2 linked regions of the Sphaerotilus montanus genome follow. Each later gene encodes a partner of the first gene's protein in a complex. Links are inferred from orthologs where the notes say so. Each region holds a gene or a part of one and is shown on either strand. Other genes may lie near its edges.

Evidence for each region. Proteins that work in one complex are often made in the same cells at the same time.
Region 2: the proteins of BDD16_RS18655 (region 1) and trxA are in contact, whole or in part, in an NMR structure (PDB 2IPA), measured with the Bacillus subtilis proteins. The link is inferred for Sphaerotilus montanus from one-to-one orthologs.

Annotation. Positions count from the first base shown.
Region 1 is NZ_JACCFH010000001.1:4,102,186-4,107,245, forward strand. The notes cover bases 664-3,630. They hold BDD16_RS18655 (arsenate reductase ArsC), read right to left. Parts: upstream 2,411-3,630; coding sequence 1,916-2,410; downstream 664-1,915. Other genes in these bases: arsB (ACR3 family arsenite efflux transporter), read right to left, coding at 664-1,383; BDD16_RS18650 (arsenate reductase ArsC), read right to left, coding at 1,400-1,900; BDD16_RS18660 (ArsI/CadI family heavy metal resistance metalloenzyme), read right to left, coding at 2,480-2,995; BDD16_RS18665 (ArsR/SmtB family transcription factor), read right to left, coding at 3,017-3,355; BDD16_RS18670 (winged helix-turn-helix domain-containing protein), read left to right, coding at 3,488-3,630. In the rest of the region: BDD16_RS18640 (permease), read right to left, coding at 1-301; more of arsB, read right to left, coding at 346-663; more of BDD16_RS18670, read left to right, coding at 3,631-4,171; phosphate signaling complex protein PhoU, read left to right, coding at 4,295-4,996; phosphate regulon transcriptional regulator PhoB, read left to right, coding at 5,026-5,060. UniProt on the Bacillus subtilis protein: Catalyzes the reduction of arsenate [As(V)] to arsenite [As(III)]. In vitro, can dephosphorylate para-nitrophenyl phosphate (pNPP).
Region 2 is NZ_JACCFH010000001.1:4,631,339-4,636,361, reverse strand. The notes cover bases 846-3,775. They hold trxA (thioredoxin), read right to left. Parts: upstream 2,511-3,775; coding sequence 2,181-2,510; downstream 846-2,180. Other genes in these bases: BDD16_RS21170 (HDOD domain-containing protein), read left to right, coding at 2,713-3,775; rho (transcription termination factor Rho), read right to left, coding at 846-1,913. In the rest of the region: BDD16_RS21190 (hypothetical protein), read right to left, coding at 1-148; BDD16_RS21185 (type B 50S ribosomal protein L31), read right to left, coding at 296-553; more of rho, read right to left, coding at 651-845; more of BDD16_RS21170, read left to right, coding at 3,776-4,416; BDD16_RS21165 (TatD family hydrolase), read left to right, coding at 4,469-5,023. UniProt on the Bacillus subtilis protein: Participates in various redox reactions through the reversible oxidation of its active center dithiol to a disulfide and catalyzes dithiol-disulfide exchange reactions.

The DNA.
Region 1 (5,060 bases):
CGTTGGCGACACCCTCGCTGCGGCCGGCGAGCAGGGCGCGGGTGCGCTCCGGCGTGAACCAGGAGTTCACCATGCCCATCACGAACACCACGCCCGTGAGCAGCAGCAGCACCTTGGGCGTGTCGTAGAGGAAGAACTGCAAGGCACCGCCGAGGTGGCTGGCGCGGTCGACGGGCAGCGCGGCGACCAGGGCTTCCGACACGGGAACCAGCGACTGGTAGAGCAGCCACCAGACGGTGGCGGCTGCCAGCAGGAAGGCGGCAGGGTACCGGCGTGGCAAGTTCAGGGCGGTCGCGTGCATGGACTCCAGCATGCGGGACCCTGCGTGCGGCCCCTTGATGCAGATCAGGGGCGGTGCAGCGCGGAGCCCGCCTCGTACCAGCCCTTGCTCTGGTTCACCACCCGCACCACCAGCAGCATCACTGGCACCTCGATCAGCACGCCGACGACGGTGGCCAGCGCCGCACCCGACTCGAACCCGAACAGGCTGATCGCCGCGGCCACCGCCAGCTCGAAGAAGTTGCTCGCGCCGATCAATGCGGAAGGACACGCGACGTTGTGCGCCTCGCCGACCCGCCGGTTCAGCCAGTAGGCCAGCGCCGAGTTGAACAGCACCTGGATCAGGATCGGCACCGCCAGCATCGCGATCACCAGTGGCTCGCGCAGGATGGCCTCGCCCTGGAACGCGAACAGCAGCACCAGCGTCAGCAGCAGCGCGCTGACGGACCACGGCCCGATCTTTTCCAGCGCCGCATCGAACGCCGCCTGCCCGCGCGCCAGCAGCGCCCGTCGCCAGAGCTGCGCGATGACCACCGGCACCACGATGTAGAGCACCACCGAGGTCAGCAGCGTGTCCCACGGCACCGTGATCGACGACAGGCCGAGCAGCAGCGCGACGATCGGCGCGAAGGCGAACACCATGATCGTGTCGTTCAACGCCACCTGCGACAGCGTGAACAGCGGGTGCCCGTTGGTGAGCCGGCTCCAGACGAAGACCATCGCGGTGCAGGGTGCGGCAGCCAGCAGGATCAGGCCGGCGATGTAGCTGTCCAGTTGCCCGGCGGGCAGCCACGGCGCGAAGACATGGCGCACGAAGATCCAGCCCAGCAGCGCCATCGAGAACGGCTTGACCGCCCAGTTGATGAACAGCGTGACGCCGATGCCGCGCCAGTGCTGGCGGACCTGGTGCAGCGCGCCGAAATCGACCTTCAGCAGCATCGGGATGACCATCACCCAGATCAGCAGGCCGACCGGCAGGTTGACCTTGGCGACCTCCATGCCGCCGATGGCCTGGACCGGGCCGGGCAAGGCCTGACCCAGCGCGATGCCGACGACGATGCAGAGGAAGACCCAGACGGTGAGGTAGCGCTCGAAGACGTTCATGGGGTGTCTCCTGCGCTCAGCTCTGGCCGATGGCGACGAGCGCGGCCTGCAGCGCCGCGCGGTCCATCGTCTCCAGCGGCAGGGCCAGCAATTGCAGCATCCGGTAGCCGATGGCCTGCCGGGTCAGCTCGAAGGCGCGGGGCTTGTCGGCCTCGGCCGCGTTGGACGGATCCGGGTAACCCCAGTGCACCTTGACCGGCTGCTGGCCTGCACCGCCGAAGAACACCGGGCAGGACTCGGCGGCTGCGGAGTCGCACACGGTGATCACGATCGACAGCGGCGGCGCGTCCGGCGTGGTGAACGCGTCCCAGCTCTTGCTGCGGTAGGCGCTGGTGTCGATGCCGGCGCCGTTCAGGGCCTGGATCGCGTACGGGTTGATGCGGCCGCTCGGGGCGCTGCCGGCGCTGTGGGCGCGGACATCCTTGCCGAGCCGGGCCGCGAGGTGGTTCAGCATGCCCTCGGACAGCACGCTGCGGGCCGAGTTGTGGGTGCAGAGAATGAGAACGTGGGTGGTCATGGACGTGTGGAGAACTCAGGATTGGCCGATGCTGCGCAGCTCGTGTGTCAGTGCCATGGCGTCGAGCTTGTCGATCGGCAAGGCCAGCATCAGATCGATGCGGCGCTTGAGCGTGAGCGCGGTATCGACGAACTTCTGCAAGCGCTGGGCGTCGCTGCCTTCGGCGGCGACCGGGTCGGGGACGCCCCAGTGCGCGCTGATCGGCTGGCCCGGCCAGTGCGGACAGACTTCACCGGCCGCCTGGTCGCAGACCGTGAAGATGAAGTCCAGCACCGGGGCGCCTGGTGCGGCAAATTCGTCCCATGACTTGCTGCGCAGACCTTCGGTCGGCAATTTCAGCTGCGCCAGCGCCTGGAGCGTCAGCGGATGGACGGCGCCAGCCGGATGGCTTCCGGCCGAATGGGCGACGAACCGGTCGCCGCCCAGTTGCCGCAGCATGGCTTCGGCCAGGACGGACCGGGCGGAATTGCCGGTGCAGAGGAAGAGGACATGGCGAGGGCGCTGGTGCATGGCAGGCTCCGTGCAGTTGGTCTGCGAGACCGTGGTGAATGCAATGGACATCGGAACTTGGCAATCGGCTCAGCAGCAGCTGCTGCTGCCGCCGCCCGTGGCCGGCGTGCTGATCGCGATGCCCAGCGGTTTGCCGCGCACGGTCGGTCCGGTGGCCGGGCGGGTGTTCGGGGCGCAGCAGGCCGTGGCGGTCGGGGTGGCATCGGCCCGCTCCCGGAACACGGGGATGTTGCCCAGCGTGTGGAAGTGTTCCCAGGCAATGCCTTGCGGATCGGTCACCCAGTGCTTCTCGCTGCGGGCGTAGCAGCAGCTGGTGGCGCCTTCGTCGAGCAGCGCCAGGTCGGCAGCCTCGGCACGGGCCTTCAGTCCGGCGAGTTCCTCGGCGTTGTCGGTCTGGATGCCGAGGTGGTCGAGGCCGGGCTGGCTGCCGCGGGTCGAGATGGCGAAGTTGACGGCCGGATCGTCGAGCATCCACTTGGCGTAGTCGCCTTCGACGCGGGCCGGTTCGGCGGCGAACAGCTTCGAATAGAAGGCGATGCTCTGGGACAGGTCATCGACGTGGAGGTGGACATGGAAACGCTTCATGGCGGGACTCCGGTCAGGGGTTCAGCAGCAGGTGGTGCCGCAGTCGGGTGTGGGGGTGGTGGCGCAGGTGGTGGCCGAACCTTCGCAGCAGTGCGCGGTGAGGTAGGCGAGCAGGGCGTTCATCTGCGCCATCGCGGCGCGGTAGATGAGGTTGCGGCCGTCCCGCTCCTGGCTGACGAGGCCGGCGTGCGTCAGCTCCTTCAGGTGGAAGGACAGGGTCGAGGCCGGCACGTCGAGCAGCGCGCCGAGCGCGCCGGGGGTCATGCCGTCCAGGCCGGCGCCAACGAGGGCCCGGAACACGCGCAGCCGCATCGGCTGGGCCAGCGCGGCCAGTGCAGTGGTGGCGGTTGATTCTTCCATGATTCCATTATGCTGGAAATATAGGTGTAATTCCACACGATTTCCACTACCGGCACCTGTCTGTCAAAACGCTGTCACATGACGGCGCGACCATGACAGTTCCGCTTCTGGCCCACCGGTGAGTCGATCCCCATGCATGAACCTGCCGTTCCCGCGCCACGCCCGCCCCACAGGACTGTTCTCGTGGTGGTGGAGGAGGCGGTGATCCGCGAACTGCTCGCGGTCCATTTCCGGTTCGCCGGGTTCTTTCCGATGCTGGCGGCATCGTCGGCCGAGGCGCGGCGGCTCGCGGGCGAGGTGCGTCCCGATGTGGTGCTGGTCGATCCGGATGTGCCGGCCACGGCCGACACCGGCTTCGCGGCCGAGGCCGTGCCGCCCTTGCCGCTGGTGCTGGTGTCCGCACAGGCAGTGGCCGGATGCAACGCGGTGCTGCGGCTGCGCAAGCCGTTTTCCCCGCGCGAACTGGTGGGCGAGGTGGTGCGGCTGCTGCGGCGCGATCCGCAGCGCCTGCGCGCCGGCCCGATCGTGATCGATGCCGAGCGGCACCTGATCACGGTGAACCGCCAGGGCCGGGCGACGCCGATCGAGCTGGCCCCGGTGGAGCTGAAGCTGCTGCAGTGCCTGATGGCACGGCCGGACCACGCGATCGAGCGCCAGCACATCCTGTCCAGCGTCTGGGGCAAGGGCAGCGAGGTCGACGTCCGCACCGTGGACCAGAACATCAAGCGTCTGCGCCGCTGTCTGGAGGAGGCCGGCGCGGGGGATGTCATCCGCACCGTGCGCGGTGTCGGCTACCGCTTCAGCTCGGCACCCTGAAGGCCATGCCGTTCAGGGTGTCCGTTCATGACGCCCGTTGTCACCAAAGTTTCACAGTGGCTGCCTACAGTGGCCCAGTTCCCGCTACAGGCCATTCCGGCCCACATCCAGGGAGGACCCCCAATGAGCGACAAGCATCTCTCTAGCCAGTTCGACGCTGAACTCAGCGCCATCTCGGCCCGGGTACTCGAAATGGGCGGTCTGGTCGAAGCCCAGGTCGCGCAGGCGGTCTACGCGCTGACCCACTTCAGCCATGTGACGGCCGAACAGGTGATCCGCCAGGAGCACCGGGTCAACCAGATGGAGATCGAGATGGACCGCGATCTCTCCACCGTCATCGCCCGCCGCCAGCCGACGGCCCGCGACCTGCGCCTGCTGATCGCCACGTCGAAGACCATCGGCAATCTGGAGCGCGTCGGCGACGAGGCCGCCCGCATCGCGCGCACCGTGCAGCGCGTGACGAACTTCGGCATGTCCGGCCGTCTGCCGATCGCGGACGTCGCGTTCGAGGCCGGCCTCGCGATCGCCTCGCTGCGCCGGGCACTCGATGCCTTCGCCCGGCTGGATGCGCTGCAGGCCCTGCAGGTCATCAAGCAGGACAGCGAGATCGACGCCGAGTTCGACGGCCTGATGCGCAAGCTCATCACCTACATGATGGAAGACCCGCGCACCATCTCGGCCTGCATCGACCTGGTCTTTGTCGTCAAGGCGCTGGAGCGTGTCGGCGACCATGCCAAGAACATCGCCGAACAGGTGATCTACGTCGTCAAGGGCGCCGATGTGCGCCACACGCCGCCCGACAGCGTCGAGACGGTGGTGCAGTGAGCCACCGCCACAACAGGGACTGAAAGACCATGGGACGCATCCTGATCGTCGAGGACGAGCCGGC
Region 2 (5,023 bases), 530 kb from region 1 along the record:
CGCCCCGCAGCAGGCTGGTCATGTAGCCGTAGGCGGTGACGTCCGCGTTTTTCCAGGGGTCGCGCCCGAAGACGCCCGGCAGCACATAGGCGGCGCAGAGCAGCAGCAGCGCAAGGCGCGGCAGGCGCTGCACGGCACGCTGGGTCACGAGGGCTGGATTGGGCGAGTGCGCAGACACGACTTGGGGCAGGAGATCGGGAGAGGGGCGAAGGTTCGCGTTCGCGCGGGACATAAAAAAAGGCAGCCCGGGCTGCCTTTTTTGCGCACGCGGTGTGCGTCGTTCCAGGTGGCTGGATTACTTCTTGATGCCGACCTTGAACTTGTTGCGGAACTTCTCGACGCGGCCGCCCAGGCTGTCGATGCTCTTCTGCGTGCCCGTGTAGAACGGGTGCGTTTCGCTGGTGGTTTCCAGCTTGAACAGCGGCAGTTCGCGGCCGTCTTCCAGGGTGATCTTCTCGCGGGCCGGGGCGCACGAGCGGGTCACGAACTGGAAACCGTTGGACAGGTCGACGAAGCAGACGTCGCGGTAGTTCGGGTGGATGCCGTCTTTCATGGGGAGTCCTCGCTGTGTGCCGGGAGCCACGCTGCACCATGCAGACGCACTTTCCGACAGCGGAAAAACAAAGATTATAGCGTGCGCAGCCCTGGCTTCAGCCGCCGCGACGCATCATGTCGAAGAAGTCGATGTTGCTCTTCGTGGCCTTCATCTTGCCGAGGATGAACTCCATCGCCTCGATCTCGTCCATCGGATAGAGCAGCTTGCGCAGGATCCAGCTCTTCTGCAGGATCTCCGGCTTGAGCAGCAACTCCTCGCGGCGCGTGCCGGACTTGTTCAGCAGGATCGACGGGTAGACACGCTTCTCGGCCATGCGGCGGTCCAGGTGGATCTCGCAGTTGCCGGTGCCCTTGAATTCCTCGTAGATCACCTCGTCCATGCGGCTGCCGGTGTCGACCAGCGCGGTGCCGATGATGGTGAGCGAGCCACCCTCCTCGACATTGCGGGCCGCGCCGAAGAAGCGCTTGGGGCGCTGCAGGGCGTTGGCGTCCACACCGCCGGTCAGCACCTTGCCCGACGAGGGCAGCACGTTGTTGTACGCGCGGGCCAGCCGGGTGATCGAGTCCAGCAGGATGATCACGTCCTTGCGCAGCTCGACCAGGCGCTTGGCCCGCTCGATCACCATCTCGGCGACCTGAACGTGGCGCGCGGCCGGCTCGTCGAAGGTGGAACTGATCACCTCGCCGCGCACGGTGCGCTGCATTTCGGTCACTTCCTCGGGGCGCTCGTCGACCAGCAGGACGATGAGGTGGACCTCGGGGTGGTTGGCGACCAGGGCGTGGGCGAGGTGCTGCATCATCACCGTCTTGCCGCTCTTGGGCGGCGAGACGATCAGGGCGCGCTGGCCTTTGCCGATGGGGGCGATCAGATCGATGATGCGACTGGTGATGTTCTCTTCACCCTTGATGTCGCGCTCCAACCGGAACTGCTCCTTCGGGAACAGCGGGGTCAGATTCTCGAACATGATCTTGTTCTTGCTCTCCTCGGGCGTCAGTTCGTTGACGCGGTCGACCTTGACCAAGGCAAAGTAGCGCTCGCCGTCCTTCGGCACGCGCACTTCGCCTTCGATCATGTCGCCGGTGTGGAGATTGAAACGGCGGATCTGGCTCGGCGACAGGTAGATGTCGTCGGTGGACGCGAGAAAACTCGTGTCCGGCGAACGCAGAAAGCCGAAACCATCAGGAAGGACCTCCAGCACGCCATCGCCGAAAATCTGCTCGCCCTGACGGGCGCGCTTTTTCATGATCGCGAACATCAGCTCCTGCTTGCGCAGGCGACTGGCGGACTCGATCTCCAGCGACTCTGCCATCTGGATGAGCGCCGAGATGTGTTGAGCCTTGAGTTCGGAAAGATGCATAGGGGCGGACCCTGAAAGCAGGTCTGATCGGTGCCAGCCGGACAGACCGGGGGTGGTCGGGACCTGGCTCCGTCGCTGCTCGGGATGACCATTCCATGGATGCCGGGTTGGCAATCAGGCGGTGGGGTCCGGGACGATCAATGCGGGGAGTAGGGGGGCCGACGCTGCGCGCGCTTCAGAGTCAGTGGGAACCGACTCTTCGACAACTGGCGCGCAGTGGCATTCGCAAACAGCGCCAACACAGTCGGAAAGCGCCGCTGGAACGAATTATAGATGAGATTCGACGAAGCTCTTCAATTGGGGAAACGCCAGGGCGCCCACCTTGGTGGCGACAGGCTGGCCGCCCTTGAAGACCATCAGCGTGGGGATGCCGCGGATGCCGAACTTGCCGGCGGTGGCCTGGTTGCCATCGACATCCAGCTTGACGATCTTGATCTGGCTGCCCAGTTCTTCGGCAACGCGGTCCAGGCCTGGTGCCATCTGCTTGCAGGGGCCGCACCATTCGGCCCAGAAATCAACCAGAACCGGCGTGTCTGACTGGAGCACTTCCGATTCGAACGTGGAGTCGGAGATGTTTGTGATGCGGGGGCTGCTCATGTTGGTTCCGTCGGAAAAGAAAATGGCTGAAGGAATTTCAGCATGTGGCGAGATGACAAGGATTTTGGCATGAACGCGGCGAAGTCCGCTCGGACGACCCAGAGGGATTCACTATCTGCTTCATGGTGTCCTGATCGATACAGGGCTGAATTGGTGGTCTTTTCGTGGCTTGCGCCCGCCATCTGGCGGCTCCAATCTCGTCATGAACGACGCCGTGACGGCAGCTCCCGTGCTGCGTACCTTTGCTGAATTCGGGCTCTTGCGCATGCTGGGGCGCAGCACGCTCACCATCGCCTGGCTGGCGACCGACATGCGCACCGGGCAGCCGGTGCGTCTGCTCGCCTCGACCTACCCGGTGGCGTCCCAGGCCTTGCGTGAACGCTGTGTCGAGGACGCGAAGCGGGCGGCCCGACTGGTGCACCCGCGGCTGGTGCCTGTGCGCAAGGTGGGCTGCGTGGACCGGTTCCCCTATCTGGTCTGTGATGCCGAGCCATCGGACCTGGAGGCGCCTCTGGTGGCGCCGACGGTGCTCAGTCTCGACGATGTCGTGCGTCGCGGACATGACCTGCTGGACGGGCTGTCCTATGTCCACGAAGCAGGCATGGTGCATGGCGATCTCGGTCTCCACACCCTGATGGCGGATTCGACGGGGCGACTGCGCCTGTGGGGCTGTGGCCTGGGCGTTGCGTTGGCCGGGGCGCGCCAGGCGACGGTGCCTGGCCTGGCGTCGCCAGGATTCAGTCACTTGCTGTCCCGCGAGATCGCGGCCTGCGGACTGCTGGTGCAGCACTGGCTGATGGGACATCCGCCCGTTGGCGAGGCCGACATGCCCACGCTGCTCGGTCAGATGAGCACCATCGATCTGCGTCTGCCGATCCAGGTACCTCAACCAGTGCCGGACTCGCTGCGCCTGATCATCAACCGGGCGATCGACCTGCATCCGCAGCGGCGCTTCCTGCACGCCCGCAGTTTCGAGCGGGTCCTTGGCAACTGGCGCCAGACCCAGTTGCTGGACGACAACGGCTTCGACGCCCTGCTGGCCGAGCGCATCCGCCGCGGTGGGCATCTGCCGGCACGTCCGATGCTGGTCAACCGGGTCACGCAGATCATCGGCATGGAGCAGCAGCGGCTGGACACGGTGGTCGATGTCCTGCTGGAAGACATCGGGCTGAGCCTGGCCCTCTTGCGTGCGGCGAACTCGGCGGAGGCCTCGGCCGTGAGCGTCGACGAGGCGGTCATCACCGTCAACCGCGCCATGCAGCTCATGGGCACGAATGGCTTGCGCCGCGTCGCCGGCAGCATGAAATCCTGGCCAGGCACACTCAAGCCCGCCTTTGTCCGGGCCTTCGAGACCGCCATGAACCGTGCCTTGCTGGCGGGGCATCTGGCCGAGTGCCTGGCCCCGGCAGGCATGGATGCCGAAGCGGCGCTGCTGGCGGCCCAATTCCAGCACCTCGGCACGCTGCTGGCGGCCTACCATTTCCCTGACGAACTGCAGCAGATCGCGCGCCTGAAGGCGGCAGGGGATGTCGGCAGCGGCCAGCCGATCAGCGAGGAAACCGCGACGTTGGCAGTCCTGGGCGTCGATCTGCCCGGCCTGGCAACGGCCTTCCTGCGCCTGTGGGGACTGAGCGATTCGCTGCGCCAGCGGGTCAAGCCGATTCCGCTCGACCGGCGGGTCCTCAGCCCGACGACGCCGGCAGGCTGGATCAAGCTGGTCGCCAGCTGCGCCAACGAGATCGTGGCGGTGACCGAGCTGCCGCAGCCCGCCCAGCCCGCGGCACTGACCGCCGTGATGGGCCGCTACCACAACGCGCTGGCGCTCGATACCGAGCAGGTGCGCGGCGCGATGCGCCGGGCACGCGATAAGCTCTCGCGTCACCTGAACCCCTCCGCGACGGACTGATCACCGATCCGGACTGCGGAGTGGTCATCGGTCATCACTCGCCGCGCTCCGCATGCCCCTCTGGATCGATTCGCACTGCCACCTCGACGCCCCGGAATTCGACGCCGATCGCGGCGCCGTGGTGGCGCGTGCGCGGGCCACGGGCGTCGGACTGCTGGTGATTCCGTCCGTGGAGGCCGCGCATTTCGAGGGCGTGCGCACGCTGGCCCACGCCACGGGGCAGGTCTACGCGCTGGGTCTGCATCCGCTCTATGTACACCGGCAACCCTCGGATGCCCTGGACCAGCTCGCCCGCGCGCTACACGAACACCTTGGCGATGAGCGTCTGGTCGCCGTCGGAGAAATCGGCCTCGACGGCTTCGTGCCGGGGCTGGACTGGGCGACCCAGGAGCGCTTCTACGCCGCGCAGCTCGTGCTGGCCCGCAGCGTGGATCTGCCGGTGATCCTCCATGTGCGCCGTTCGGCCGACGTGCTGCTCAAGCACCTGCGCCGCGCCGGCGTGCGCGGTGGCATCGCCCATGCCTTCAACGGCAGCGAGCAGCAGGCACGCGCCTTCATCGACCTGGGCTTCCGGCTCGGTTTCGGTGGCGCGATGACCTTCGAGCGC